Regions from separate parts of the Desulfitobacterium hafniense DCB-2 genome, predicted to be linked through region 3. Evidence: riboswitches for the same ligand, from Rfam matches in the RefSeq annotation. Region 3 holds a riboswitch; each other region holds the start of a gene.
The links. Region 3 has a riboswitch for cyclic di-GMP ahead of DHAF_RS05160 (HD-GYP domain-containing protein). Riboswitches for the same ligand answer to the same signal wherever they lie in the genome.
Positions count from the first base shown of each region.

Region 1: linked by a shared signal. The riboswitch ahead of DHAF_RS16960 (Na+/H+ antiporter NhaA) and the one ahead of DHAF_RS05160 (HD-GYP domain-containing protein) in region 3 are both predicted to bind cyclic di-GMP.
Region 2: linked by a shared signal. The riboswitch ahead of DHAF_RS23205 (methyl-accepting chemotaxis protein) and the one ahead of DHAF_RS05160 (HD-GYP domain-containing protein) in region 3 are both predicted to bind cyclic di-GMP.

Region 1 is NC_011830.1:3,631,484-3,641,866, forward strand. It holds gene aroF (3-deoxy-7-phosphoheptulonate synthase) at 1-307, opposite strand, end outside; gene aroH (chorismate mutase) at 388-753, opposite strand; gene DHAF_RS16955 (HutP family protein) at 771-1,199, opposite strand; gene DHAF_RS16960 (Na+/H+ antiporter NhaA) at 1,541-2,710, opposite strand; cyclic di-GMP riboswitch class I at 2,898-2,992, opposite strand; gene DHAF_RS16965 (hypothetical protein) at 3,091-3,660, opposite strand; gene DHAF_RS16970 (BaiN/RdsA family NAD(P)/FAD-dependent oxidoreductase) at 3,753-5,012, opposite strand; gene DHAF_RS16975 (hypothetical protein) at 5,157-5,465, shown strand; gene DHAF_RS16980 (double zinc ribbon domain-containing protein) at 5,510-5,893, shown strand; gene DHAF_RS16985 (DUF2085 domain-containing protein) at 5,896-6,264, shown strand; gene DHAF_RS16990 (4Fe-4S dicluster domain-containing protein) at 6,294-7,337, opposite strand; gene DHAF_RS16995 (FadR/GntR family transcriptional regulator) at 7,460-8,197, opposite strand; gene DHAF_RS17000 (FadR/GntR family transcriptional regulator) at 8,352-9,071, opposite strand; gene DHAF_RS17005 (L-lactate permease) at 9,190-10,383, opposite strand, start outside.
Region 2 is NC_011830.1:4,951,749-4,962,131, forward strand. It holds gene DHAF_RS23180 (DctP family TRAP transporter solute-binding subunit) at 1-999, opposite strand, end outside; gene DHAF_RS23185 (response regulator) at 1,136-1,831, opposite strand; gene DHAF_RS23190 (ATP-binding protein) at 1,877-3,466, opposite strand; gene DHAF_RS26505 (hypothetical protein) at 3,717-3,854, opposite strand; partial or broken gene DHAF_RS26635 (antibiotic biosynthesis monooxygenase family protein) at 3,864-4,019, opposite strand; gene DHAF_RS23195 (methylated-DNA--[protein]-cysteine S-methyltransferase) at 4,092-4,631, opposite strand; gene DHAF_RS23200 (MFS transporter) at 4,859-6,049, shown strand; cyclic di-GMP riboswitch class I at 6,347-6,431, shown strand; gene DHAF_RS23205 (methyl-accepting chemotaxis protein) at 6,587-8,548, shown strand; gene DHAF_RS26865 (KilA-N domain-containing protein) at 8,735-9,010, opposite strand; gene DHAF_RS26870 (KilA-N domain-containing protein) at 9,036-9,242, opposite strand; gene DHAF_RS26225 (hypothetical protein) at 9,874-10,035, shown strand; gene DHAF_RS23215 (hypothetical protein) at 10,032-10,383, opposite strand, start outside.
Region 3 is NC_011830.1:1,120,572-1,130,954, reverse strand. It holds gene DHAF_RS05180 (helix-turn-helix domain-containing protein) at 1-211, shown strand, start outside; gene fdhD (formate dehydrogenase accessory sulfurtransferase FdhD) at 290-1,090, opposite strand; gene DHAF_RS05170 (CBS domain-containing protein) at 1,343-1,792, shown strand; gene DHAF_RS05165 (MBL fold metallo-hydrolase) at 1,886-2,857, opposite strand; cyclic di-GMP riboswitch class I at 3,074-3,161, shown strand; gene DHAF_RS05160 (HD-GYP domain-containing protein) at 3,265-4,326, shown strand; gene DHAF_RS05155 (catalase) at 4,440-6,488, opposite strand; gene DHAF_RS05150 (ferredoxin family protein) at 6,739-7,026, opposite strand; gene DHAF_RS05145 (FAD-dependent oxidoreductase) at 7,023-8,315, opposite strand; gene caiB (L-carnitine CoA-transferase) at 8,426-9,664, opposite strand; gene DHAF_RS05135 (class I adenylate-forming enzyme family protein) at 9,739-10,383, opposite strand, start outside.

The DNA.
Region 1 (10,383 bases), 2.5 Mb from region 3:
TGCAGGGTCCCGCCATCACGTGAATTTCTTCGCCGCCGATCTCATAATCGCCGATCTTGATAATGGTATTCCCACTCTGAAATTCACGGCTGACAAGTTTGTACGGCGCCAGAATCGGAACCACTTTCTCTACCCAAGGCAGGGCTTCCAGATCCAGGGCTTTCAGCCGTGAGCGATCCCCTACAGCACCGATGATGATCTTCTCCACCCCTTGGGAGAGGTGAATTTTGAATCCTTCCTGGCTTAAACGCTCATTGATTTCCTGAACCTCTGCCTCACCGGCTCCACGCTTTAATACGATAATCATAATGTTCCACTCCTTAACTACCATCCTACATTTTTCCACTACTCACCGGCAAGGTGAGCAAAATCTACCATAATACAACTCTACTCAACAAGATCTCTGCGTAAATTAACGGCATCCCTTAGATAGACCGGCTGAATTTCTTCCTGGGTCAAAGCAGACTCCACATGAAGCAGCACGCGGATGCACATCGGCAATGAACCCGGAACAGGAACTTCATTCAGACAGATCATAGGGACCCGGTCCCAGCCCAGCTGGCGGGCGAAAGTTGCCGGGAATGCCGCATCAATATCCTTGGTCAGGGTGAAGATGGCACTGATAATATCCGTTGTTGCTAAAGAATTGCGCTTGATCATCTCCTGCAAAAGCTCTTGTGTCCCTTCACGAATGTGTTCAGCATTATTTTCTTGAATCGTAATGGCACCCCGTATACCACGAACTCTTGTCACATTGGTTCACCTCCCTTTTAGTCCTTGATTTCTTTCGGCGCCGCCCTATGTCCCAGGCCTACCGCCACCTCATCCAAATGCAATAAACCCACGCCGAAGAAAACCGCTACCGATAAATGTTCATCTCTTCTGGCAATGCCTATTTTTCCACCGATATTCAATCCCATGGCCTTGGGCATAATCTGGCTCAAAGCTTCCCGGGTTGCACCGGCAACGGCTCCTTCATCGCCATGGGTTTCTTGAATGACCCCTTCCCGTTTCGCGGCAACAATGGCTCTTTCCACGATTTTTTTAATAGCTGTAAGATATTCGCCCCCATAATCCACCGCCACAGTGCGAATGCCGTGGCGTCCGAAACCGTCCTTCAAGTGAACCTCCTCTTCACGGCTTTCAGCCATAGCCATCCGCATCGCCGCCATAGCAATTTTCTTACTTTCAGCAACCATTCTATTCATTCCTTTCCCTAAAGGGATTCCTTGGCTTAGATTAACCCATCCTTAATAGTACTACACTATGTGCTTTAGCACATTAGGACATTTTACCTAAAAAAGAAAACAAAAAAGACACCTACGGTGTCTAATTCACTAAATCACCGTCCTACCATCCTTCCTTTATTAAATTTAAGAGTAAAAGATAAGAGAACCACAACCGTCCTACACTATGCCCTACACCAGCTGTCGGATTAGATATTAAATTATATTATATAATGCATTAGGATCATTTTCAAGACAGGAGCCAAAAGAAAAAGCAGGCCCCTTTTTTCCAGAGGACCTGCTCCAGCCACACCTTAAGCCTGAGTGTCTTTGACTTTCTTGATTCCGAGCACTTTACCCAAGGCGAAAGCAATGACCGCCGCAACTGCACTGAACAGTGCTCCCATCTTTGCTGCTCCCTGCAGACCCGGATCAATAAAGGCTACACCCGAGACGAATAGGGCAACGGTAAGTCCCATAGCCGCTATCACGCCGGCCACCAGGAGCTCTTTATACCCCATGCCTTTGGGGAAGGGAAAGCCGATGACTGTAGCCAAAGAACCCATGAGGAATATGCCGATGGTTTTTCCGCCGACGAGAGCAATGAGAACCAGCCAGGTGAGAGTGTTGATTTCTGAGAATTCCACCCCCGCATTGGTTAATCCAAATAAAAGCAGGCCGAAGTCCACGAATATTTTCCATTCGTGCTCAAATGTTTTCAGAGTGGAGTGATCCTGGGGATCATCTTCGAATAAGCCGAATTCCTCCCGGGGAGGATGGGGCAGGAAGGGAACGATAAACACCAGGGCCAAAGCCGGGTGAATATGGGCCAGATAAAGGCCGGCCCAGCTCAGAATTCCCCCCAAGATGATATAAGGCCAGTAGCTCTGAACATTTTTGCGTCTGAGCAGATAAGCAACCAGCATACCCGCCACAGTGAGCAATAACCAGAGGGGTGCCACCGGGTTGGCGGGATCAGGGTAGAAGAAGGCAATAATCATCAGACCGATGCCATCATCGACAATAGCCAGAAGCAGCAAGAAAGAGACCGCAGCATGCTGAGCTCCAAACACTACCCTTGCCACCAGCCAGGCTAAAGCAATATCGGTGGCTGTAGGGATACCCCAGCCTCTGGCAAACTCAGGACTCCCGATCAGGGCATTTAAACCAAGAAAGACAAGGGCTGGGCCCAGAACTCCGCCAAGGGTGGCCATCAGAGGATTGATCGCCCTTTTAAGGGGATTTAAGCTTCCTCCGGGCAGCAGGCTTTGAGTAATTTCTATCGCTGCCATGGCAAAAAAGAACACCATAAAGATATCGTTGACAAAGAAATGAAGAGATATATGGCCGATAATTTCATTGTGGACAAAATGATGGTAGTTTTCCGGCGCTAAATTAGCCCAAACAAGTGCGATAAGGACACCTAGAATTAATGGAATCGAAAACTCCTGCAAAAAATTGATGGTCTTTTTCTGCGTACTCACTGGTCTTCCTCCTCAAGTTAAAAATAATGTGTAAAATGTTCCTTATATTTTCACGCCCCACAAAAGGCGACACTGCCGGCTGCCTTATACTGCTGTTCAACCCTTTATTCTTCCCAACAGGGCAAAAAAAGCATACAAAAAGAGAGTAGTCCAAAAAGGAACTACTCTCCCCTAAGAAGTTCTAACTACTTGTAGCCTGGCGATCCTAGCCGGTCTTGCGCGACGGCCTTAGACCCATAGCTTTAGCGTCCTTTGCTTTCACAAAGTTTGCTCCAACCATCAACGATAATATAATTTTCAGATACTTTAGTATAGCATAGATAAACTGCCTTAAGCAATAAAACCCGGCAAATTTCTGCATTTTTCTTGTTTTCCATACTTCAGCGCCCGACTCTCAAGGTTTGAATATTATGCTCGATCATTAGGGTCTGATTAAGCCGCGGCTCTGTCAGGGCGGAATCTTTCTTAATCACCTGGATGCGAACAATAGTGGGCACATTGGTTCCATCCAATTGAATTACTCCTGTTTGAGCAGGAATCTCCAACTCTCCCCGTGCCAACGTTCCCAGAGTTTTGCCATTTTGGATCACGCGAACCGGAGCAGCGGGGACCGCCTTGAGGGTGATCAGGGAAGTTTGGGGAATCGTTTCCTGAATCAAGTTCGGGGTGACCGTACTTGATACCGGTGTACTGTCCAAGGAGGGGGCTTCTATGTTTTGGGCCACGGAAATATAGTAACCTACAGGGTCTTTGGCTAACCCTAAGGCCATTTGAGCTAAAACCAAGAAGACAGCAGAGAGAACCACTGCCCGAATAATGACCTTCTCAAATCTAAGCAAGCCCGTGGGCGCACTATGCCGATAGTTCCTGACACGGGATGCGCTTCTTCCGGAACGAGGAATGAACCCGCTCCGCTTTTTATACTTACTAAAAAATTGCCACCGACGCATAAACTTCACCTCATCACCAGTTTATGCAACCGTGGCGGAACTAAGACATGATTCTTATCTTAGAATGTGCAGATTCTAGGTGTTACGGAGTACTAGTCATCGACTGAGGCGTATTCCCCCGCCCCCCGGCCGGCCCGGTACCCCATGGCAAAGGCTGCCTGCAGGTTATATCCTCCCGTCACTCCGTCCACATCCACTACTTCTCCGGCCCAATAAAGACCCTTAATCTTTTTGGAAGCCATGGTCTTGGGATCGATTTCTTTGACATCCACTCCTCCGGCGGTCACGATAGCTGCCGCTAAAGGCAGAGTCTCTTTGATAGTTAAAGGAAGTTCCTGCAACACATGGACCAGGTGTTTTCTTTCTTCTTTATTGATGCTATTGACCGCTTTCTCCGGGGGAATTTGGGACCATTGGATCACCAGGGGTATTAAGCTTTTGGGAAGCAGCTCATCCAGTGAGTTCTTGAATTGCTTATTCAAGTATTTCTTGAAATCTCTCTGCACTCTCTGATCCAATTGCTCCGCAGTTAAGGCCGGCTTAAGGTTAAGGGTCAAGCGAACCTTCTCCCCGCCGGCCAACGCTTCGCCTGCCCAACGGCTTAAGGTGAGAATGATGGGTCCTGAGACGCCGAAGTGAGTAAAAAGCATCTCCCCAAACTCCGTTTGCTGCTTTTTCCCGCCATACCACAACGTGGCTTCCACATTCCTTAAGGAAAGCCCTTGAACCTGCTTTACCCAATCTTCATAAGTTCTCAAGGGAACAAGAGATGGCCGTGGGGGAATCACCTTATGCCCCAGCTTTTGAGCCATCTTGTAGCCATCTCCGGCGGAGCCTGTGGCGGGGTAAGACCCCCCTCCCGTACAGACGATCACCGACTTGCCTTCAAGGACTTTCCCATTGCTTAAACGCACACCCCGGACCTTCTCTTCACCCAGGAGTATCTCTTCCACCGTCTGTCCGGTGGCCAGTTCCACCCCTGCATCCATAATATACTTGAGCAAGGCCTCAACGATTTGCTCGGCATCATCCGAGACAGGAAACACCCGCCCTCCCCGCTCAGTTTTGGTCTCAACACCATACTGAGCAAAGAAATCGCAAAGCCTTACATTATCAAATTCTCTTAAGATGCCATGGAGAAAACGTCCGTTGCCTGGATAATTCCGAATAAAATCTCCCACATTTTCTGCATTGGTCAGATTGCAGCGTCCTTTGCCGGAAATGGCAATTTTACGCCCGGGACGTTCTTTCTTTTCCAGGAGCAGCACGTCGGCCCCCTTCAGGGCGGCTTGGCCTGCAGCCATAAGTCCGGCTGCTCCTGCTCCGATTACAATAACGCGTTCTTTCTTCATTCTTAATCCTTTCTTGACTTAATCCTTTCTTGAACCCAATCCTTGAAGATCGACTGTATACATCATGGATTTGTTTAAAGTTTTTGTGCTTGCCACATTCTTATGCTATATTAAGTTTAAATTCAATTATAGGAGGGAATCAGTATGGAATTGGATCAAAAAACGACTTTATTAATACAGATATCTGCTGCTGCAGCTACGAATGCCCTGGCCAGCCTTCGCTCAGCCGTTACGGATGCTAAAGCCTTGGGAGTGCCTAATGAAACGCTGCGCCAAGCCATTGAGCTGGCTCTGGAAATTCAGCAGCAGCCACTTTCCCATACCCAGCATTTAATGAATCAACTGCTAAGAGAACCTATTAAAAAAGGGACCTCCAAACAAGACGGCTCTTCACCTGCCCCACATGTTCACGGGCCGGGTTGCAGCTGCGGTCATCATCACCATCATAATTAGCTCCGGCTGTTTTTACACTCACTGAGAGAGAGGGGAGAGAAGGAATGTTCTGTCGCGAATGTGGTATGGAAATTGGCAAAAAAGTTAAGGTCTGCCCAAACTGTGGAGTCAAGCCGCTTCATGGAACCAAACATTGCCAAGCCTGTGGTGCGAATACTAAATCAAAGCATGAACTTTGCAAGAATTGCGGAGCGCAGCTTATTACGAAAGGGGCTGCTTTGAAAGAGGAGAATGCTCCCAAAACAGCCAAGGCCGCTTCATTCTGTATGCCGGTTGTCGGTATCATCCTTTTTTTTATTTGGCATGCCAAAGAGCCTGAAAAAGCCAAATCCATTTGTAATTGGACCATAGGCGGAGTTGCCTTTGGCATGATTCTTTATGTGTTCGGTATTGTCTGGGGAGGATTTAGTGCGGCAACAGGTTATTGAGCATGAACATAAACATTGGCAAAGCCCTGCATTATTTGTTTCTATGCCACCGTCTGCCTGAACGATCCTTCTTTTTCAGGGGACGCCAATTTCCAGTCTGTGCAAGATGTACCGGAATAGCCTTCGGCTATATCCTTGGCGCACTCCTTGCTTTGAAGTATCACCCTGTACCACTGGGAACGATCATTCTCTTGCTTATTCCCTTAGGAATCGATGGGAGTGTTCAATATTTGGGGTTAGGGGAGAGCACGAATAAACGCAGACTATTGACCGGCATTGGGGCAGGAATCGCTACTGTTTTTTTACTGGCTAAAATTATTCTGATGGGTATTAATCATGGCAGGCTCTTGTATGATTATATCATGTTTTAAATACAACAAAGCAAAGACCCTATACGGGGCTAAGCATTAAAGATGCTGTCACCGGAAGAGGAAGCACAAGCGACACACATGGGGGGTTCAGAATTATCGAAGACTAGTTTGCCACAGCGGGTGCAATGCTTAGGACTGCCCTTATGAAGAAGAATCTTGCCTGTGTAGTGACGATGGGACAGCTGCTTTGGCACAAATTCCAGGGCCTTCGGGTTGCAGATAGTGACACAGCGCTGACAACGGACACATTTATACGGTTCATAGATCAGGGTTAACTCATCCCCGTTTTCCCTTTTGGTAAGGGCTGCCTGGGGACAGATGGCCGCACATACTCCGCAGCTGGTGCAAATATTTCCCACTTGCAAAGCAGGTATGGGCATCTTATCCTGGGGATAAGCTTGCATCCGCTTTACTAATAATTGGCGTGTGCGGGGGATTGGGTAGGCTTCATCCGCAGTCAACCCCGGCAAGATGGTTTCAAGCTTCTCCCAGCCTTTCTTCCTCCACCCTCTTTTTTCCGCCGGCTCCTTTTGGGGCAGAGCAGCTCTGCTTGGGGAACCGGTTCCAGGTGTTGCCGCCTCCCCCGGTTGATCAGGGCTAACTTGAATGACGATCGGGGGATGATCCGGCCAGCTCTCATGAATGGCTTTGAAGGTTTTCACGCTTAAGGCACAGGCTTTTTTATCAGGGCACTCTGCGCATTTGCCCGTATGAATCACCACGTTCTTTTCCTTGGCTGCATGGATCAGGGCCAGCCACAAATCGCCATCGATGACTCCCAGACAAGGTATCTCAAAACCCAGAGGGGCTGCCTGAGGACAATTGAGGATAATCTCCCCTTGCTCCTCAAGATAGGTATGCAGGAGATCCGTCGAACGATCCACAAAACCGTCACTGGGGCAAACTGCCATACATGCCCCACATTCGGTACATTTTTTGGCATCGATTTCACGATATTCAGAGACAGCCTGATGAGGGCAAGCCTCTATGCATAACCGGCAGGGTTTAGCGTAGGGCTTTTTAGTATTTAAACAATTCTTATGGTGATAAACCATTTGACATGTGTTGAGCATCTGCTTCACCTCTTAGTGCCACTTAATTTATTCTTTAGATTTAGTATAAACGTTTTAACTGAGAAAAGAAAGAACAGAGCCTTTTACGCTCTGTCCCAATACTTTCCTGTCCTATCTCAAGCCTAATATATAGGTGTTATTGCCTCATTTTCTTCATCAAAACCTTTTAAGATTTCTTCCTCTACACCGGTAAGATGAGTAAGCATATAGTTCCTGGCCATTTCCACATCCTTGGCCACAATCGCTTCATAAATCTTTTTGTGCTCCTGAAAAAGAAGGGCCGGAGTGTATTTGCCTTCATAAAGCTTCGAACGGCTCGCCTTAAGGCTATATTTCATAAGATCCGATATGGTGTCCATAAGCCGGATCATAATCTTATTCTTGGTCGCCCGGGTAATGGCGTAATGAAATCGATGGTCTGAAGAGCCATCGGAAGTAGGACTGTGTAAATCGTCCTGCAAGCGATCCAAGGCCGCCGATAATTCTCTTATATCCTCTGCTTCGGCACGTTCAGCCGCCATCCCTACAGCCTGGACCTCAAGAATTTTCCGAATCTCCAGCAATTCAAGCACGGTTCCCTTCTCCATGGTAAGCATCCACGCTAAAGGCGCCACTACCGATTCGGAACGCAGTCTGCGAACGAAGGTCCCCTCGCCGCTGCGCACCTCAAGCAGTCCCATCAATTCCAAGGCGCTGAGAGCTTCCCGAATCGAAGCCCGGCTCACTTTCAGGCGCTCCACCAAATCCCGTTCTGAAGGCAGCCGGTCGCCGGGTTTAAGTTCCCCGCGGGCTACCAGTTCCCGAATTTGCTCGACGATTTCTTCATAAATTTTTCGTGTCTTAATCGGTTTAAGCTCCAAATTTTACTCTCTCCTTAAGCCTAGCCCTCAATTCCCACTTAAGTTTATCATGAACAACTCTGCATTGACCAGCACTATTTTCTGTCAATTAAAACAAATTTCTCAATTCTGAACCTATTATTTAAATTAAAATAAAATCTGCCGGCTAATTTCCCTACACATTATTACTGGAGTAATAATTCATAAGCCGTCTCTCAACTCCCGCCAAATGCTCCAACATATACTGACGGGCTTGTTCATCATTTTTCATCTGAATAGCGTCCAGGATGAGGACATGTTCCTTATATAAAATTTCCGGTGTGGCATGCTCTTCATAAAGGCGCACCCGACTGGCCTTTAAGGACTGGTGCATGGTATCGGATATAGCATTCATCAGCCTGACCAGGATCTTATTTTTGCTGGCTCTGGCTACGGCATAATGAAAGCGCAGATCCGCTTCTTCTCCCAATTGACCGGTTTGCACATCGTCATGCATCGCCTTCAGCGCCCCTTCCAACTCACGCAGATCGTCGGAAGTCGCTCTCTTGGCAGCTAGAGTTACAGTTTGGCCCTCCAGCATTTTGCGAACTTCAAGCAGTTCCAGAATGGTGTCTTTCTCCATGCTCAACACCCATGTTAAAGGTGTCACAACCGAATCTAAATTGATTTTCTTAATATAGGTTCCTTCGCCGCTGCGAATCTCCAAGAGCCCCATCATTTCCAAAGCACTAAGGGCTTCGCGAACAGAGGCACGGCTGACATTGAGACGCACCGCCAAATCCCGCTCCGATGGCAGGCGATCCCCCGGTTTCAGATCCCCTTTAACCACCAACACCCGTATCTGCTCGATAATTTCCTCGTATATTTTCTTCGTTTTGATAGGTTTTAAATCCATGCTACCCTCCACTATAGAAAGAGATGGGAAGTAGTTTAACTACTTCCCATTATTGATTCATAATATTTTTAATATAACTTATTTGAAATAAGTTGTCCACTCTATATATGCTTCAATCTTAATGGAGGAAGGCAGCGGCATCAGCAATAACCGGGATCATGCCGGGTACCACATAAGCTTGCAGACAAATAATCACAATGACAGCTGCCAACATAGCCAGTGAGTGTTTCACTGTAAATTTGAAGAGCTCGGACTCACGGCCGACTAAAGTGGTGGCGGCGGCCACGGCGATGGATTGAGGTGAGATCATTTTGCCTACCACACCACCGGAACTGTTAGCTGCCACAGTGAGTACAGGATTCATGCCCAGCTGCTCTGCGGTAACTTGTTGCAGTTTACCAAAGAGAGCATTAGCCGAGGTATCGGAACCGGTAAGGAATACCCCTAACCAACCTAATACTGGAGAAAGAACAGGGAAGAAAGCACCGGTGGAAGCAAAGAATAATCCTAAAGTATAGGAAAGGCCGGAGTAGTTGGCCAGGTAGGCAAAGCCAAGTACTGCCGAAATATTGATAACGGGATACATCAATTGCTTCAGGGTATCACCGAAGACTTTGACCGCTGTAGATGGTTTGATTCCTAAAATGATGGTACTGATAATAGCAGCGATAAGAATGGCCGTACCTCCGGCGGACAGGAAATCCCATTTGAAGATGGCTTCATAGACGGTAGGTTTAGCCACGATGGGAGCTGCTTTATAGATCAGACCGTCAAGACCGGGCCAGCTGAATTTCAGAACAAGATGCAGTTTATCAAGAATGAAGGTTTTGAAAGAGGGTGTTCCCCAGATGGTCACCATGACAGTAAGAATAACGAAAGGAGACCATGCTTTGGCAATTTGACCTCCGGTGTATTTCTTCATTTCAGGTTCTTTGGTACCTCTCTCATGAGGGAAACGCCATACAGTTTTAGGCTTCCAGAATCTCAGGAAGACTGTAGTGCACACCAAGGAGAACAAAGAAGAGATGATATCGGGGAGATAGGCACCCAGATAGTTGGCAGACCACCATTGGGCTACCGCAAAGGATACACCGGTGACAAGAATAGCAGGCATAACTTCTTTAGCAGACTTCCAACCGGCCATCAAAATAACAAGGTAGAGAGGAATGATGACGGAGAGGAAAGGAAGCTGGCGGCCTACGGCTTGGGAGATAACAAAGTCGCCCATGCCGGTGACTGCACCTGCGGTGATGATGGGCGCACCGATGGCACCGAAGGCCACAGGAGCAGTATTGGCAATCAGGCAAAGTCC
Region 2 (10,383 bases), 1.4 Mb from region 3:
GTCATTGAGAAAGTCTGTGCCGCATTTTTGGGCAAATTTTGCATAAACCAAAGCAAAGTCCTCTTGCCAGATGTTTCTCTCTTCATTGTTCAGGGTGTAGATCTTGATCTGATTGCGCTTTTGCAGTTCCCTTAATTGTTCCTCATTCAGCTTTTGGGCGATATCCCGTTCCCACTGCGTCACTTCCGCCATGGTCTCCTCCAGGAGTTCACGGGCCTGGGCCGGCAGTTGATTCCAGAAATCTTCATTGACCATGACCGCATATCCCATAAATCCGTGCTGGCTGAGGGTTAAATAACTCTGTACCTGGTCAAAGTTCTTGGTGTAAATATTGGAGATGGTGTTTTCCTGTCCTTGAGCCCGTCCTTCCTCCAAAGACTGATAGACATCATTGAAGGGCAGGTAGAGGGTAGCGGCGCCAAAGGAGTGAAATTGTTCTTCCAGGATGCCCTGGGACATGATCCGGAAGGTTAATCCTTTTAAATCACCGGGTTTAGTAATAGGGTGATCGTTATTGGTCAAGTGTTTGAAGCCGTTATCCCACATGGCCAGACCTTTCATGTTCTTCTGATGCAGTTGATCCAGCAGGGTTTTGCCCAAGGGTCCATCCATGATTTGATGGACGCTGTCCAGATCATCAAACAGGTAGGGAAGATCCCAGATTTGCCATTGGGGAAATAATTGGGCAACTTTTGAGGTGGTAGGAGCGATCATCTGCACATCTCCCCTGCTTAAGGCCTCAAATTCTTCACCATCTTTGAATAATTGAGAATTGGGAAAGGCCTGAACTTCGATGATGCCTTTGGACCGTTCCCTGACCAGGTTGGCAAAACGTATGGCGGCTAACCCTTTGGGAGTATTTTCTTCAACGACGTGAGAGAATTTGATGATAATTTTATCTTTTTTGTCCACCTGCTGACCGTCAATGACCCGGGTCCCGCATCCGGATAATAAGAGAAGGATCATGATTAGCATAAAGAGCCGGTTATTTCTACTCATGCCTTATACCTCAGTTGATTTATTGTATTTTCAAGTGTAAATTTATGATTTTTTACGACTCTCAACCTGTTGGTCTTTTCGATATATGGTCCTTTCGATATGGTCTTTTGGTCTGAAGAATTAAAAAAATTGCACCCTAAAGTACAATTCGATATTTGTTGATGGGCCTGCCCACTGTCCCATATTGAGTTTCCAATAAGACACAGTTTATTTTTTCAAGATATTCCAGATACCTGCGGGCTGTAACCCGCGCCAGCCCAACCCCTTCCGCCACTTCCTCTGCCGATAAGCCGACGGGGGTTTCTTTCAGGAAATTATAAACTTGTTGCAGGGTGATTTCACGCAATCCTTTGGGCAGTTCTTCCCTGCTTCTGGCGACAAGGGTATCTTGATGAGGATGAATTTTGATCAAGCGATCCAAATCCTCCTGATTGATTTCCCAGCGGTTTTGCAGCTGCTCTGCGTAGGAGTAGTAATTGCTGAGCGCAGTATGGATTCGCTCATACTTGAAAGGTTTGATGATGTAATCCACTACGCCAAAGCGCAGCCCGGCCTGGACCGTTGCTACGTCCTGAGCCGCCGTAATCAGGATGATATCGGTAGGAATGCCCAGCTGGCGAATCTCTTTGAGAATCTGGATGCCGTTAAGGTCCGGCAGATAGATATCGAGAATCACTAAGCACGGCCGCACATCCTGAATGATTTCGATGGCTTTTTTGCCGGTTCTGGCTTTACCGCAAATCCGGAATCCGCCAATTTTCTTAATAAACCCTTCATTTACTTCCATGACCATCGGATCGTCTTCAACTAGGATCAAGTCAATCAGCTTCATTAATGATCGCCTCCTATTGAGCCTCCCCTAAAGACTTCGGCGCACTCAGGAGCGAATCCCGGACAAGGGAATCCGAACCCCGAAACGCGTACCCCATTTCCCCGTCTCCATCTCTATAGTTCCACCCAGCAGATCCACAGTCTGCTTAACCAGCGATAAGCCAATTCCCCTATTGCCATTCCCTTTGGTTGAAAATCCCCACTGATACATTTGGGCTTGATTGGCCAAGGAAATCCCCGGCCCGGTATCCTCCACACTCAAGATGAGTTGATGGTGTTCATGCTTAATCCGACAGTGGACCTCACTTATTTTACTGCCCACCACCGCTTCCATGGCATTCTCCAGCAGATTTCCCAGAATAATCGTCAGGGTATTGCTGTCAAAGCCCTCCGGCAGCTCACTTAAGCGGGAATCCGGATCAAATAGAACATCGACTTTCAGCTCTTTGCCCCGATTATATTTTCCTAAGAGCAACCCGGCTACATTAGGGTACATGATCTTGCTGCTTAGGAATTTTGTAACCTCCTGCTGCTCCTCAGTCACTCTATAGATATATTCCATGGCTTGATCGGCTTTGTCTAACTGGATCAACCCGGCGATGGTATGCAAGGTATTCAGGGATTCATGATTCTGCACTCGCAAGGCTTCAATAAAGGTTTTTACACCGGTCAACTCCTCCGCCATTTTCCGCACTTCTGTCTTCTCTTTGAGGGTGACGACCCGCCCAACCACCTGCTCCTTGACCCTGATCGGTAAAAAATCCACGAGAACCCAGGTATTATTGAGGATAAGCTCTGTGCTCTCTGCAGGATCATGGGTCTCTAAAAAATCGCTTAAGGCAGTGAACGCGGGAAACTCTTGTAAAGGGCACCCCACCGCTTTTTCAGAAGTTCCGGCAATCCGGCAGGCTTTTTCATTGATGACTGTAATGCGGTTCTCCATATCAAGGGCGACGACTCCATCGTCCATAGCCTGGAAAATTGCCACTCTTTCTTCCAGCATCCGTGCAATCTGGCTGGGCTCAAGGGAGAACATATTCTTCTTGATGTTGCTGGCTAAATAAAAGGACCCCAGCCCTCCCAGGGCTAAGCCGATCAAAATCGAAGAATAGAGTTCAACCCTGATGGCACCGACAATCTCCCGGATGGTAGGGACAAGAATGCCGACGGCAACGACTCCTACCTGACGGGTTCCCTCATCAGCCAGGACAGGGACAAAAGCACGAATTGACGGCCCGACAACCCCCACGGCCTGGGAGAGATATTCCTTTCTTTGTAAAGAGAGTTCCTCGTCGCCGTCGTTAAAGACGGTGCCAATGCGATCTAAGTAAGGATGGGAATATCTTATTTTTTCCATATCAAAAATGACGATATATTCAACTCCTGTGGCCAGGCGAATCCGTTCGGCAAGGGGTTGAATCATTTTCGAGCCCTCAAACCCGCTGAGATTCTCCTGCACCTCACTTAACTGGGCAACCGTTCGGGCAATGGCCATGGCTCTATAACCGATTTCCTGCTCCATCTTATCGGAAATTCGGTTGACGATGATCACGCCTGCCAGAAAAACGGATAAAAAAACCAGCAGAAAGGAGAGCATGGCGATTTTAGTGCCTAATTTTAAGTGGGGTATTTTCAACCGCTTACTCCCCCTCCGGCTGATGAATCCATGTGATTCCACCCTTTCGGTTCAAGTCAGCTTTTCCTCCTTTCCCAGTATTGCTTGAATTTTAGTTGGCGATATTCAGATTAGCATTAGTAAAGCCATGACATTATCATCATAATGCTGAATAGCGTTAGTGTCAATTAACTATCTGAATATTCCAAATATAACAAGAGCGTTTTATGCCCTTGCCTCACTTTCCATTCATCATATTTTTACTCAAGTTTCAATTTGGATGACCAAAGAAACTGTTGGAATCTTCCGGTGCTGCCGACCGCTCTATATTGCTGTAACTGCGCAGCTGGGACGCAACCGTAATGGTATAGCCTGCAAACATGGCATCATGACCCTGTCGTTGACTCATGCGGTGCTCTGTTTGATTGCGCCATTGATTCACTGATTCTTCGTTTTCCCAAACAGATAAGCTAAGCAGCTTTCCTTCCTTGACAAGACTGGAAAAACGCTCTGCGCGTATAAATCCTTCACTTTTGACAAGTTCGTTTTTAAGATTGGCGGCTAAGGCAAGATAATCATCCCTATATTTCTTTTATATTGTAACTTCAAATAAAACCAAGATCATTGCCGGCTTGCTCCTTACTATTTAGAGTGCGTTGCCTTTTTTAGGCACAAACATCCGGGACATATCCACCCCTTCGTGTTCAAGCAGCTGGATTTTCCTGCTGATTCCTCCGCCAAAACCTGTCAAGTTACCCTTGGCACCTACTACCCGATGGCAGGGGATGATAATAGATATGGGGTTATGACCTACGGCTCCGCCTATTGCTTGGCTGGACATACACTTTTTGTTCATTTTCTCAGCCATCTGTTTGGCAATGTCGCCATAGGTGATTACCTGGCCATAGGGTATTTGGCATAAAATATCCCATACCCCTTGACGAAATTCGCCGCCCATGGGGGCCAGGGGCAATTCGGATGTGGCAGGCCTCTCACCTGCAAAATATCTGTCCAGCCATGCTTTGGCAGCGTCAAAGATCGGTATATCGTCCTTTTCGATCATGCTTTCGGGTAGGGTACCGCCATGAAATCTCTGACCCTCCATCCATAAGCCGATAAGATTGTCGCCGTCACAGGCAAGGGTAATTGTGCATATGGGTGATAGATAGGTTGTTGAATAATACATTTTGACCCTCCTTCTTTATCTGTTTTATCACGTGTTCTAAAGGTTGATTGTAGCATAACTGGTCCGGGAAAATCTCGCAGTTTTGGGAGATTATATTTTTCTCTTTTAAACCATTCCCATATTACCAGCACATTGAAAGCATTATTTTCCCATGCTATAATGCTTTTGCGGTTTATTTGCTAAAGCGCTTGAAAAATGGGTCAGAGGATTTGAAAGGTTCGGCTTATATGGAAGAAAAACATAGTGATGGTGACCGGGACTTTAAGCTGTTTTTGCTGGCAGGATTGTTCGCCGGGATCGGTGCAGGTATTAATACATCCATATTTAACAACTATTTAAACGATATATTCATGCTTTCCGAGAGTGTCAGAGGTTTCCTCGAGGTGCCCCGGGAAGCGCCGGGTTTCTTTATCATGCTGGTTCTGGCGGTTTTAAGTTTTGCCGGGGATGTGCGGATTGCCATGCTCGGCATGGCCGCGGCAGGATTGGGGATGCTGGGGCTGGGCCTCTTATCCCCCACCTTCGCGGTTATGATCATTTGGATGATGATGTACAGCCTCGGCACACATATGGTCATGCCTGTCACGCCCTCCATCGGCATGTCCCTGTCCAAGCTGGGGTCTTTCGGCGCCAGGCTTGGAACGATCAGTGCCTTTGGTCTGTTCGGCAGTATTATCGCCTACGTTTTTGTCTTCCTGAGCTTTCATTTCCTGAATATGACCTATCAGATTGCCTTTATTATCGGTGCTGTTTTCTATGTGTTTGCTGCTTTGGCGGTGGGGCTGATGAAGAAGGGCGAACCGAAAGCCAGGAAAGTCAAATTTGTTTTTCGCAAACGCTACGCCCTCTATTATGTCCTGGCCGGTGTCAGCGGAGCGCGGGCACAGATTTTTCTGACGTTTGCCCCATGGGTCCTGATCAAGGTGTTTAATGTGCAACCTCAGATGTTTGCTATCCTGGGTATGATTGTCGCCTTTGTGAGTATCGGCACACGTAAAATGATTGGCCGCTTGATCGACGTCCGGGGGGAGCGATTCGTTCTGACGGTGGAGGCCGCTTTGTTGTTCGCCATTTGTCTTGGCTATGCGTTCTCAGCCGACATTTTCCCCGTCGGCATCGCTGCGGTGATTATCGCCGCCTGCTATGTCATCGATAATTCCATGGCAGCGGTGGAAATGGCGCGGTCGACATATTTACGGAAGATTGCCGTCGATCTTGATGATGTGACTCCAACCCTATCGACGGGGGTCAGTCTCCAGCATATCGCCTCTATGGTTATTCCCATTTTCGGCGGGCTTTTGTGGGCGGCTTTTGGATATCAGGCCGTCTTTATGGGCGCAGCCGTTATCGCCTTCCTCAATTTCATACTTTCACGCCGAATTAAGATTGAGCTTGATCCTGCCGCTAAGGCGGAGTAGCACACAGCTATGTTCAGGAGCAGATAAGTAATAAGCCTTGAGTTACGTCAGACGATCGTATCTCAAGGCTTTTATTATTCATCAAAAGACCTTCTCGTTTCATACAAAAATCCCATATGCACCTGGCAGCAGAGCTTGTTCGACGCTCATGAGGATGATAAACCCTAAAAATGTTATTACTATTTGCGGATATAGATTTATTTATAAATTATCTTTCAAATTGTAGTAATTTGTAGTAGAATGATTGAGGTAATACCTCATACAACATACCAATGTGGCTGGATATCTTTAATTATATTGCGACAAAGGCAAACTTAGTGAAAGCTAAGGACGCAAAGCTATGGGCCTTCCTGATCAAGCTGATGGCCGCCAAGCTACCGAAGTCTTCTTTTTGCTGTCGCTAAATGAATGCGGCTTTTTTTATTGTTTTTTTCAGCCAACTTTTATCCTTGGTGAGCCGGTTTAGTATAGTCAGAAACTCTATGGAAAAGCAAGCTATTCAAATAAAATAATAAGATATTATAGGGAGGAATTCGTTTGAAACTCAAGACACGATTATTTTTGATGTTCTTAGCTACTAGTTTAATTCCACTGTTAATCTTTTCTGCCGTATCCATACCCTCTTTTATCTCAGACTCCCAACAGAGTACCTATCAGCTAAGCGAGGATAAAATAGCAATTGCTGAAGCTGAAATAAACGGGATGCTAGATAAAAATTTCAATACCCTACATATGGTCGCTAATCAGCCGGCCATCCGCAATTTCGATTTACCTAATGCGAAAAATATTCTGCTGGATGCCGTTAAAGTCAATCCCGAACTTATTATTGCTCTTGACAATACTGAAGGACAACAAGTCGTTAAAAGTAATGATGATGCCTTAACCAACATCATTGAGCGGGATTTTTTTAACCAAGCCATGAACGGGACTGAAGAGTATGTATCCGATATTATCGTTGCGAAGGCTACCGGTGCATTGATCGTCGTTATCTCTACACCTGTTCGTGATATGAATAATAACATTGTCGGAGTTCTTCAAGCGAACATACAACTCGCCCAGCTCAGTGATTTTGTCACAGATCTTTCAGAGGACGGTTCAAACGTCTATGTGCTTTCCAGACAAGGGACAGTATTGGCCCATCCCCATATGGAATATGTTCAAAACCAGGAAGATTTCAGCTCTTTAGAATTTGTGGAAACAGGTTTTACTGGGCAGGACATGACCATGCAAGCGGCAAATATTCAAGGTGAAGAGGTTATTGTCAGCCATGCTTTGCACGAGCAGGCGGGCTGGTTAATCGTTGTGGAAACCCCCGTTTCGGTGGCGATGGCTTCCGCTAATAAACTCCTGTATATCTCAATCGGCTTGCTTTTTACTGTGAGCGTTATTGTCGGCTTATTCGGCTTTATCTTTGCCAAACGATTTACGAAGCCCCTCGTCGAGTTATCCTCTGTTGTCGAAACAATTGCGAGGGGAGATTTGACAGACTTTGAAGTTGAAATCAAGTCAAAAGATGAAATCGGCCGACTTTATCATAGTCTTAAAACAATGACTCACAACTTAAGGGGACTTGTCGTCAACATTCAAGAGGTTGCCTCGGCTTTAGCATCTCATTCTGTGCAATTATCGTCGACAACTGAGGAAACCACGGAGAGTTTAACCCAAGTCGTTACAACGATAAACGAAATGGCTCAGGGCAACAGCAATCAGGCTTTAATGATTCAAGGTTCAACAGATGCGATTGCTACGGTTAATCATATCGTCGGCGAAGCTACGCAAAAAACAGAAGTTGGTGCAGACAAGGCCAAAGAATCATTAGAGCTTGCTAAAGAAGGTCAAAAGGCTCTTGAACGCCAAAGTCAAAAAATAGAAGAAAACAACAAGTATTCGAATACTGTTGGTCAATCGATACTTCAACTGGCGACAATGGCCGATGAGATTCGCAACATGATCGGGGCTATTAACAGTATCGCTGAACAAACCAATCTACTGGCCTTAAATGCTTCGATCGAAGCGGCCCGCGCTGGTGATGCAGGGCGAGGATTTGCCGTCGTAGCCGAAGAAATCCGCAAACTTGCTGAGCAATCCAGTAATTCCACTAAGAGAATTGAAGATATTGTCAATAGCATTAATAGCAAGGTTAATGAAGCGGTTAATAATATGAATCAGGCTAAAGAAAGCGTTGTTGTTATGGAATCTTCGGCAGAAGATACCAAAGAAAGCTTTGCAAAGATTTTTGCTTCGATTACTGAGCTTGCGCAAAACTCCTATGAAATTTCCACAGCCTTAGGAGAAATCAATGATCAGACACAAGAAGTTGCTCATCAAGCCACAAATATTTCCGCAGTGGTTGAACAAGCCTCGGCTGGTATGCAGGAAATCTCAGCCTCTTCAGAAGAGCAATTAGCTTCAATCGAGACGATTGCTCAATCCTCCGGCCAATTAGAAACTGCGGCTCAAGAACTTCTCACTCAAGTCGCGAAATTTAAAATTAGATAAGCTTTGCATCGTGGCCACCATAGAGGACAGAGCCTAATAATAAAAAGGCCTTGAGCGCATAGAATTTATGTGCCTCAAGGCTTTGGTTCTTATTATGTTCTAAAACTGTGGGGATGATTGTGAAGTTAGGTAAATATCGATGTCGCTATTAACAGTAGTTTTTGGGTATACACGAAGGAATCTCGTTTAAAATAAAAGAATACGATAATTGATTTTCGCAAGGGTGCGATTAAGATTCCAACCCAATGAAAGACGACTATTTTCATCTAATTTAAGTCGTTGATAATCTTTGATGATATATAACTTGAACTCTGCTGAAATCCATGAAGCAAATTCAAAGGCGATGTCTCTGTGAGCAAAAGTGCCGCCATAACGACCAGAACGTGAAATGATTCCAATGGCATTCGTCCCGCTGATCCATTTTTGCGGGGACATAGTAAAAGCGTTAGAACCGGCCTGCATTTTAAACCCCTCGAATTCGACGGGTTTAAAATCCAAGTTGTTCCCTAAGTCCAAGAAATTCTAAAGTATCTTTCCCACGCATCCAGTTCCGAATCACATCGTTCGGCTCATTACTTTTAAATCGTGCAATATCCGTAAGGGAAATGTAATCATTATTATCTCCACTAGAAAAGACTGCTATTTCTTGACCATCGGCATAAATTGTACCTTTCCACTTTTTATCCAAGGTCATTTTGGTCACCTTCCTTTTCTTCAGAGTAATAAACTACAGAGCGGGTATCAAAGAAAGTAGTTGATCAAAATTATCGATTAGTATATATATTTTTTCTTATACAATTATATCAAACATATGTTCCCTATGACAATATAAAAAAGATATGGTGGTCCTTGACTACCCAGTGATTTAAATCCTGTCTAAAAAACATGTTATATCTAAACGATAATGTAAGATAAATTGCGCAAAAAAGGCCATTGTTTGCGGACCTCTGTTAAGAATGAAATTACCAAAAATTGTGCAGCTCAATGAGGAAGTAATTAAGGGACAGATCAATGAGGAAGTAATTAAGGGACAGATCAATGAACTGGTCGGGGCAGTGTAGAGAAGAACATTACTTAGAAATAAAAGGCACCAGAATTTTGTCCCTGTGTGCCCCTTGCTTTCGTTAATGAATTTCATATTTTAATCGTAACGAAGGTGCGACTCCCTACCGTATAGAAAAACTGCCGATGCCATCTCTAAAATTATAAGGTAAATCAGGTGTCAAATACCCCAAAATAACTAATGCCATGCGGGTTTGACCGCATGGCATCTTTTATTACCTAAGATTTTGAGAAGTTAGGTAATAAAGATGCCATTATGAGTAATGAGCATTGGTGATAACTTAATTGAAACTGCGGGAATTTCTTTTAACGAAGATACCCCCGCTTTTTATGCCCTTTTTTTAAGGACTCATATAAAAACAATAGAGGAAAATCAAAATGGCAAACGAAAAAATGCAAAAAAGAGTGAACCATCTATAAATTAACTGTTGCTAGGGATGACCGTTTTATCAATTTTTATATAAGTATCAAATTTTTTATCAGGCGTTACGATCGTCAATTTATTTATTCCTTCATCAACAGCAACATATAAACTTTGATTTCCTGGAATGATAATTGCACCCTCTATACTAGATTTAGCTTCTATTCTATTGCCTACATTTATAAAATCATAATCATCATGTCTTAAGGCAGTAAAGGACATCGGAACTGCATGCCCGTAGTTTTTTAAATCTCTACTTTCAGATTCTTTACTAGCAAAATACTTAAGTGGCAGTTCTTTTTCTATCTCTACTGTGTTAAGCTTTGAAACTAAAAATTTATTATTAATGATA
Region 3 (10,383 bases):
GGATAAAAACGTCTATTCCCACCAAGGTGTGGAATTAATCTATGTTCTGGAAGGCGAAACTTCGCTTAACATAAGTAAAGAGGACTATCAGCTAAAGGCTGGGGATTCTTTATATTTCGATGCCTCGATTATGCACTGGGATAATAAAAAACCCGATGTGCCACTGAAACTTATCGTAATAGCCACCCCGCCGGAAGGATTCCATTTTTAGTTCTCAGTATTTTATAGAAATATGAAGGCTCTAAAAGCATTACGAAGCTTTTAGAGCCTTCTAAACATGTGCCAAGGATTAACAGCCTTTAATCCGCTCAGAGTGAGTGTAGATATTCATGCGGTTTTCCCGGACAAATCCGAGCACAGTGACTCCCAGTTCCTCCGCAAGCTTAAGGGCCAGATCGGTAGGGGCTGATACCCCAATGAGGATAGGGCAGCCCATCTTGGCTGCCTTGATCAGGATCTCCGAAGAAATCCGGCCACTAAAGACAATTACTTTTTGGGAAATATCCGTTCCATTGAGAAAAGCATGTCCATACAATTTATCCAGGACATTGTGCCTGCCGATATCCACGGCACAATAATCCAAGGAACCTTGGGAAGCTAAAGCCCCCCCATGAACTCCTCCGGTAAGATGAAACAGTTCCGAATTGTCTTCCAACAAATTGATATAGTGGCTGACTTCCTGGGCGGTAATGGTGTGCCGGCTCTCTACTTTCTGAGCCAATCGGGCATCATTAGCAAAATAAAAAGCACTTTTCCCTTTGCCACAGCAAGAAGTGAGATAACGTTTCAGAAAAAGGTCTTCACTAAGGGTTTGTTCCACTGACGTTTCCACCCACACAAGTCCTTCCCTTTTATCCAAGGTAATCTTCTTTATCTGATCAGGATCTTCGATGATCCCTTCTGAACCGAGAAAGCCTATGACCAATTCCTTCTCTTGAGTGGGCGTACAAACCATGGTCGCAAATTCTTTACCATTAATAAAGACTGTGAGGGCCTTTTCGATGGCAACCAGTTCTTTGACCACTTCTTTATCGGTTCCTATAATTTTGATGACCTGAGTTTCTGTAGTGCTAGCTAAATGGCCGCTCATGTCATTCTCCCCCCTGCAAAAATCTTTCCACCCTTGCTTAGGTCATCTTCTATTCTATTATACGACCTAACGGACAACTTTACCTTTTTGCACTTTTATTCTTTTGCGGTAATCTTTCAACTTCTCTGAAAAATGAAGGAGAGTTATTTCCTTGTTTCCAAATCGCCTCATTTCTTCTTGTCAAAATCATGGTATACTAGTACTAAATTCAGACAAAATATGTTCCAAGGTAATCACAAGGGGGTATTGGCAATGAAGGTTCAGGATATTATGCAGACCAATGTTATTACAATTTCGCCGAATACGGAAATTAGGGAAATCGCTAAGCTGCTGTGTGACCATCATATTTCCGGAGTCCCGGTCATCGACCTTTTCGGCAATTTAATCGGTATTGTCAGCGAAGGGGATCTGCTGCATAAGGAGACTCATCCCCGGGTTCCTGAAGCGGTAGGATTCCTGGGTGCTCTGATCTATTACCGAGGTGTCAAACAATATGAATCTGATCTAAAGAAATTGGTTGCCCTCAAAGCCTCGGAAATAATGACTCATGAGGTTATAACTCTCGAAAAAGACGCTGCTATTGAGGAAGCTGCCTCTCTCATGATTAATCACAATGTGAAACGGTTACCCATCATGGAAAACGGCAAAATGGTCGGAATCATCACCAGAAAAGATGTCATTAAGGTTCTGATTGAAGAGTAGCCGTTCTTTGCCCAATTACATAGCCCAGGCACAACAAGCAGCCCGCCGCTTCCTTTTGGGGACCCGGCGGGCTGACTTTATCACTGAAAGAAGTCATGGATTAACCAATTCATAATAATGCTTCCCCTCGGAGTTCACCCGCTGAGCCTCCCCTTTGTACACCAGATGCTCCAGATGAGCCATAGCTTCACCTGAGGCAAACCACTTCTGGGTAAGGGGAAAATCATTCCAGCTCTTATAGCTCAAATCCCAATGCATTCTTGCCGCTGTCTCTATGACTGATTTTTGGCCATCACGCAGAATCCCGGTGATTTCCTCAAGTCGTTCCTGATGATGAATGATCAATTCATCAATCCGTTGCCGATGGTCTTGAATAAGACTGCGATGAGACGGAAACACCCAGTCAATGTCAAACCGGCGAATTTTGTTCAGGCTCTCCATGAAATTTCCCAGGCTATCGATTTTGTAATGCCAAAAAGTAATATTCGGGGTAATTTCATTCAGGACATGATCCCCGCCCAAAAACAGCTTATGCTTTCTTTCGTATAAACCGATATGTCCGGGGCTATGGCCTGGAATATCGATCACTTCGAACCGATAGGGACCCACTTCTAAGCAATCCCCTTCTTGCAATGGGGTGTATGCAAAGGGTTCCTTAGGGGCTATGTCGAAGGCCTCAATCTCTTTCATGCCGATTCCCTGGTTCAAATTAAGACCCTCACTCAAATGCCCCAGCACCTGTTCAGGAGAGGTTCTGAAATTATTGAGCAGAATACCGTCTTTCTTTCCGATATAGACCTTACACCCTTGTTTCCACAAATAGTCAGCCAGCCCGGAATGGTCCACATGCATATGGGTCAGCACCAAATCTGTCCGTTTCAGGTCGATGCCTGACGCTCTGATTCCTTCCATCAGAGCATTCCTACACTCTTCCCTATTAAACCCTGTATCCAAAATCAAGGAACGGCCTTGAGAGGGGATAATATAGCTATTTAATGCCTTCAGTGGATTTTTTGGCAAGGGTATTTCATTTAAGTAAATCTGGGGGTAGACTTCCCGAATCATTCTTTTCACCTCAATATTTAAAAAATTAACTATTCTGATTATTCTAACACAACTATCCTGTGATTCATAGACATACGCTCTACTCTACCCTCTTAAAAATTCTCCAACTGTTAGGGGAGAAGATGTTGTGAAGCTAAAACTTAGCCCTTATAATAGAATGGATGATAAAGCCTTAAATATTTCGATACTTAAAATAGCATAGCCTGTACTTTAGTGATTCGACAATAGCAAACCTGGCGAAAGCCAGGGACGCAAAGCTATGGGTCTTCCTGGATACACTCCTGATGATCGCCAAGCTACCGAAGCCTTAAGCTTTAAACACCTTTGTCGCCAGTTCACATGGCGACTTTAATTTTATACTGTTTTTATAATTTTTATTAAGATGATTTTGAAAGGAAGAACGTTCAATGCGTCAGTTAAGCATAAACAGGCTTAAGGAAGGGGATATTCTAGGGCGAACAATCTATGCCAATGATGGCCGTGTACTCCTGGGGAAAGGGATGGCTCTGACCAAGTCCTATATAGACCGTTTAAAAACCCTTGGCATCAACATTCTCTATATTGACGATGAGGTAAGCAAGGATATCATCGTAGAGGATATTATCTCTGAAGAGCACCGGCGGGAGGCCATGGCGTCCCTGGATAATGCTGTGCAGGCTGTGAAAGTGGGAAAAGACTTTGACGGTTTTAATGTCAAAAGGAACATTGACAATATTATTCAGGATATCCTTTTCCAAAAGGATATCTTCATCGGGTTAACAGATATGAGAACTTACGATAATCAGATTTTTGCCCATTCCGTCAATGTTTGCGTTCTTTCCATCGTACTGGGTAAGGCCCTGGGCCTGGATCGGGAAAATCTTGAAGGGCTGGCCATCGGTGCCTTGTTCCATGATATTGGCACTGTGAAATTGCCCAAGAAGCTCCTAAGCAAGCGAGAACCCTTTACTCCCAAGGAAGCGGCTCTTTACCAAACTCACACCAATCACGGTTTCGATATCCTCCGGACAAAACGGGAGCTGAATTTGTTGAGTGCCCATATTGCCTTCCAGCACCATGAGCGTCTCAATGGCAACGGCTATCCTCGTAAGCTCGAGGGAGATGCCATTCACCAGTGGGCTCAGATTGTCGGCATTGCTAATTTCTATGATAATTTAGTGAATGACGGTCCAGGACATACCCGCATTCCGCCTTATGAGGCCTGCGAAATTCTTATGGGCAGTGCTGAGAAGTTTTTCCCTAAGGATCTCGTGATTACTTTTCTTAAGCATATTGCCGCGTATCCCACAGGCTGTACCGTAAAACTGAGTACCGGAGAAACAGGTATTGTCGTCGAGCAAAATAAGAGCCTGCCTATGCGCCCCATCATCAGGGTTTTAGTAGCCGATCAAACCCTCTCCCGTGTCCAAGCGAAAGAATACAATCTCGTCGAGGAACGGACCCTTTTTATCGAATCCATTCTGGAGTAATACTCCTCCGGTGTTTTAGCGTTACCGTTATCACATTGCCATGTCCTCTATCAGCATCTGTCCGAAAGAAACGACCGTTCCCCGGTGGAATACCGGGAACGGTCTCATTTGCATTAAACCATAGCAGGATAAAGAAAACTCGGACGGTTCCAGAATCTCTGCTTGGCCATGGCCTTGATAAATCTGCCTGCAAAGTCCGGACCTGAATCCGTTACGATCCCCTCATCAGCCAATAAGCCCAGCGGTTCCAGTACAGCATCACCCTTTTGAATGATGCCGATCGGTTTGAAGTGATTGTAGATATCCGTTGTGAATTTCTGTGCTGTATACGTAAAATAGGGGGTGATATTGCCGCTTCCCACGATAAGTATCCCGTCATAGACAAGGGGGGAACCCGTTAAAAAGCTGTCATGGACTTCATAGGTTACTCCCTCGGTTCCACTGACCTTCCCCAAGGTATCGTGGACAATGACCACTCTTAATTTGGCCTCCGCCAAAGTTTCCAACACTTTGCTTACACCGGGGCCATCGAAGCCTTGAGCGAGGAACACCGCGACGCGCAAGGTATCCGGCACAAAAATCGTATTATGCAGGCTAAGCGCCGGAGAGGACTTTGTCACAGGAGATTCCTCGACATCCGCCGGCACAGTTGTGCCTAATTCCTTGGAAACACTCTTGGCCAGTTCCGTGCTGATATGAGCGAGCACATCAACCCATTCCTGCCGGACAAAGGGTCCGCATTTGCCAAGTTCAAAGCAGTAAGCGCCGATAATCTGACGCTTTTCAACCTCACTCATACTATTCCAGAACATTTTTGCCTGAGAGTAATGATCCTTAAAGGAAGGAGCTGTTGATCTTACCTTATGTCCTTCTACGGTGGATGGATACGTGACAAACCCGCCTTGGGTGCCTGGTACCGTATACGGGCTATTATTCGCAAGCCCATTGCGATGATAAGCAACTTTTCCGCGATCAATAACCAGCCTCGAAGCACCGTCACGCTGATTATTGGCAAATGGACAGACCGGACGATTGATCGGCAGTTGTTGATGATTGGGACCAAGCCGTGCCTGCTGGGCATCGGTATAGGAGAACAATCTCCCTTGCAGGAGCGGATCATTGGAAAAGTCAATCCCTCTCACAATATTCCCAGGGTGAAAGGCGCTTTGTTCGGTTTCAGCAAAAGCATTTTCCACATTGCGGTTAAGGATTATCTTGCCGATTCTGCGTAAAGGAATCTCTTCTTCCGGCCACAATTTCGTCGGATCTAACAGATCAAAATCATAGGCAAACTCATCTTCCTCTTTAATGACCTGAATAGCCATCTCATACTCCGGATAGTTGCCAATCTCTATATTTTCCCATAAGTCTCTGCGGTGAAAGTCAGCATCTGAACCAAGACGCTGGGCTTCATCCCAGATTAATGAATGGACGCCCAGCAAGGGCTTGATATGAAATTTAACAAAGTGGGATTTTCCATCCTTATTCACTAAACGGAAGGTATGTACCCCAAATCCCTCCATGGTTCTAAAGCTTTTGGGAAAGGCGCGATTCGAGGCAATCCATAAAGACATATGGGCAGTTTCTTTGTTGTTCGCCATAAAGTCCCAGAAGGTGTTGTGGTCTGTCTGACCTTGTGGATATTCATTGTCCGGCTCTGGTTTCACCGCATGGATTAAGTCAGGGAACTTAATCGCATCCTGAATAAAGAACACCGGCATGTTAATAGCAATCAAATCGAAATTGCCCTCATCGGTATAAAACTTAATGGAAAAACCCCGGACATCCCGGTTGGTCTCATTACAGCCTTTGGAGCCAACGACTTGTGAGAAGCGGACAAACAAGGGTGTTTTTTTATTGGGGTCCTGCAAAAAATCAGCCATCGTTAAATCTGCTAAGGATTCATAGGGCTGGAACTCTCCATGTGCCCCATATCCTCTGGCATGGACGACACGTTCAGGAATACGTTCACGATCAAAGTGGGCTAGTTTTTCCCGGGAAAGAAAATCTTCAATAAGTGTTGGCCCGCGCTCGCCGGCCGTCAATGTGTTTTCATCATCAGAAATCGTGATTCCTTCATTCGATGTCATTTTCTTTCCTTCTGATTCGTGAATAAACGGCTCTAATTGCTCACGCTTTTTATTGGGCTTGTTATCCTTCAATCTGACTCACCTCATTTTCATATATGTAGGTTCTCGGAATTAAAATTCCGGCTTTCCTCGGTCTACGCGATTCGAAAATCATTATGCCCGCCCAGACGAGCTTATATGCAAGAGCAAAGCAGATAGACACTGCCTACTACGCCAGCTTTCTACCGACGTGTTTAGAAGTAAGAAGCTGAAGCAAAAAGAGGCTTGAAACCCATTGTGCGGTTAAGCCTCTCTTTTATTGCCTTCTCAATTCAATAGAAATTCACCCGTATCTAAACTCCACACCTAAGGTTCCCAGAGGAAATTCCCATTTATCCAAAAGGGTTTTACCGCAAAGCACCCGGCAGGTGCCGCACTCCAGACACCCGGCGTAGTCAAATTGAATGTCGCCGCTGTCATTAATTTTATATAACCCTGCCGGACAGGCCAGAACCAATTTTTGATATTCCGCCCGATCGATATTCCCCTCTTTCATGACAATATGGGCGTTTTCTTCATCCACATGGAACTTATTGACCCCAAGCTTCTGATCGACATTGACCTGACTCATAGTGAACGCACCCCCTTCCAGCCGTCTTTGATAATGTTCAGCAATCCTATCTTGTTCACATGCTGCATGATGGTTTTTCTTAAGGGCTGGGCCGGTTCTCCCTTGACCACAAACATGTCTGCCAGAAGATCAGCTGCCATTTTAGGATACTCATTGAAAATTCTCGGGGTTTCCTCCAGGAAGTGGGGGAAATCTTTATATCGTTTTAAATCCTGCATAACGAAGCTCTGCTCCAATAACCCCTGGTAGCAATGAAGGTATCCCTCGCTGAAATCCTGCGCTTCTTTGGCTTTAAGTACTGCTTTAGCCGCACATTCGGCCGATGCCACCGCAAAGTCCATCCCCCGTACCATATAGCCTAAATTGATGCAGAATCCGGCGGCATCGCCGACGACCAAAACTCCATTGCCTACAATCTTGGGGATCATGGCTAATCCGGCTTCAGGTACAAGATGACCGGAGTATTCAATCATCTTGCCATCCTTAATAAGCGGCTGGACAGCCGGATGCTGTTTAAAATCCTCCAACATCTGAGGTACGGTTTTGCTTCCTTTGATCACATCACTTAAGGTCGTGACTACTCCCAGGGAAATGCTCGATTTATTGGTATACAGGAATCCGCCCCCTACACGCCCATCCGAGGGATACCCGGCAAATAGCCAGGCCGTTCCTTCATTGCCGTTGCAGTTAAAACGGTCTTCAATAACCTGGGGTGGCAATTCGATGATTTCTTTCGCTCCCACGGCCACATGGTGGGCTGCCAACTCTCCCCTAAATCCCAATTTCTGAGCCAGGAGCGAATTGACACCATCGGCGAGAATTGTGATATTGGCTTCCAGCTCATCCTCTCCTGCCACCACACCGCAGACTTTTCCTTCCCGAATAATTAGGTCATCGACCCGGATCCCCGGTATAATCTGTACACCGGCCTCCTCAGCCTTTTCAGCCAGCCACTGATCGAAGACCCCTCTCAAAATGGAATAAGAATCACTGCCCTGCACACCCAGCTTAGAAGAATAAAAATCCAAAGTGACATTGCTTTCATCGGTCATTAAGCTGATCTTTTCTCTGGTAATTCGGCGTTCGACAGGGGCTTCCCGGGCAAAATCCGGCATGATCTTCCCCAGGCTATGGCTATAGATCCGCCCGCCTGTCATATTCTTGCTCCCTGCATAATTGCCCCGTTCCACAAGGATGACTTCCAAGCCCTCCTTAGCCAGCAAATAAGCGGCTACTGTTCCGGCGATCCCGCCTCCGACGACTATTGCATCGAATTTATCCTCCGACATTGCTTACACCCCTTTGCATCTGACTTTCGTCACCGGTATCTCTCCGCAGATACTTTTCAATCCATCAGTGATGCCGCCAAGCAACATGAAAGTCTGGCATCAATAATCTCCTAGATATTATTTAAATAATCCCTTTGGGTTAAGATCTTTTTCCCGTATAACTCCTTAATATGTTCTTCAGTTAATCCCAGTTCTGTGAGAATGTCTTCGTTATCCATGCCGATATTGGGGGCTCCCCTCCAGATCTGTGCCGGGTAGTTCTTGAATTTGGGGAAAATGTTGACTCCTTTTACAGACTCCCCATTGACTTTCTTCCATTCGGTAAACACTTCCCGGGCCACATACTGGGGGTCCTTAAGGCAATCGTTGTAATCCATAATTCTGGAACAAGGCACCCCATGGGCTAAGAAGGCTTTCTCGACCTCTTCCGCTGTATGGGACTGACAGAAAGCTTTAATCCTCTCCTCTAAAAGCTGTCCCTCAGGGGAAGAAAGGTAGAGCAGATTGGTGCCGGGGGGAATTTTTTCCGTACCGAACTCGATGCCTATAAAAGGCAGACCTTTTTTCAGCACTCCCGCACCTAAATAAAGCATATAGACTTCTTTTTCATCCTGACAGCTATAGGTCCCATAGCCGGCAAAGTAAGCACTATGGCTGCCCTCTTTGACAAAAGGAATCCCCTGTTCCAGAAAATCCATGGGATAGCGGGATTGGGTGCGCATCAGGACTTCATATTGAGCCAAATCAATGCTTTCCCCCCGGCTTGTTTCCCTGCTTTTCATAACTGCCGCTACGGAAGTTCCGAAAGCGAACAAAGCGCTCATATAATCGGCAGTTAAAGGATTGGTGGGCATGGAAGGCATCCCTGGAAATCCATTCATAGTCATATAGCCGCCAAAGGCCTGAGCGATGGGATCATAACTGGGCCGGTTCATATAGTCCGGCAGCCCGGTTTGCCCAAAACCGGAAATCTTTACAATCACCAGGCGGGGATTTCGCTCCCAGAGCACTTCATCTCCCAGGCCCAGTTTCTCGTACTGCCCGCCCCTGGCTGCTGAAATAAAAACATCCGTATCTTCCATCAACTTCAGAAATATCTCTTTTCCTTCAGGGAGGGATATATCAATAGAAAGATTCCGCTGATTGCGGCGGTCCTGCTGCCAGGCGTTGCCGGTGGCTACACGGCTCATACAGGGAACCTTGGCATTTTCGATCCAAATGACATCCGCCCCATATTCGGCATAGAGCTCCGCCGCAAAAGGGCCGGCAATCGAAACGGTATTGTGCACGACTTTCACTCCGGATAACAGACCAAACTGAGGAATTTCAGTTCTTCTTACCATGTTCATAACCTCACTTTATTATCGCTCTCTAATCAGCAATCCCTCCCGGCTGGGGATTGGTTCCGGAAACCGGCGGCAGATCAGGATAACTGTTTTCCATGGGTTTCAATAAGATGGCTGTAGATTTCCCGGTATTTTTTTCTGAGCTTGAATTTCTGAATCTTGCCGGCACTATCCACGGGAAACTCATCGAGAAACTCCACATAGCGCGGCTTTTTATAGCTGGATAAATCTCTTTTGCAGTGTTCCTGAATGTCTGCCGCCGCAGCGGTGTATCCCGCCCTGAGTTTGACGACGGCCATGACGGCCTCCCCAAAGGTTTGGTCAGGCACCCCAATCACCGAGCAATCCAAAACCGCAGGGTGTTTGCGGATGACGGCTTCCACTTCCTGAGCGAAAACATTCTCCCCCCCGGTTTTTATCATGTCCTTTTTCCGATCCACCATATAGTAGAGGCCTTCCTCGTCCTGCCTCATCATATCCCCGGTACGTGTCCAGCCATCAGCGATGGTCCCGTCCGTTAATTCCGGTTGCTTATAGTAGCCTGAAAAAATAGCCGGTCCTTTGGCAATCCCTTCCCCCACCTCACCCAGAGGAACATCCTTTCCTGCCTCATCCACAATTCTCAGTTGGAAAAAGGGCATCGGCCTGCCTATGCTTTGGGTCTTCTCCGGGTGATGCAAGGCCATTTCCCTGGTGATCCGGTGAACGGTCCCCGCTCCTGT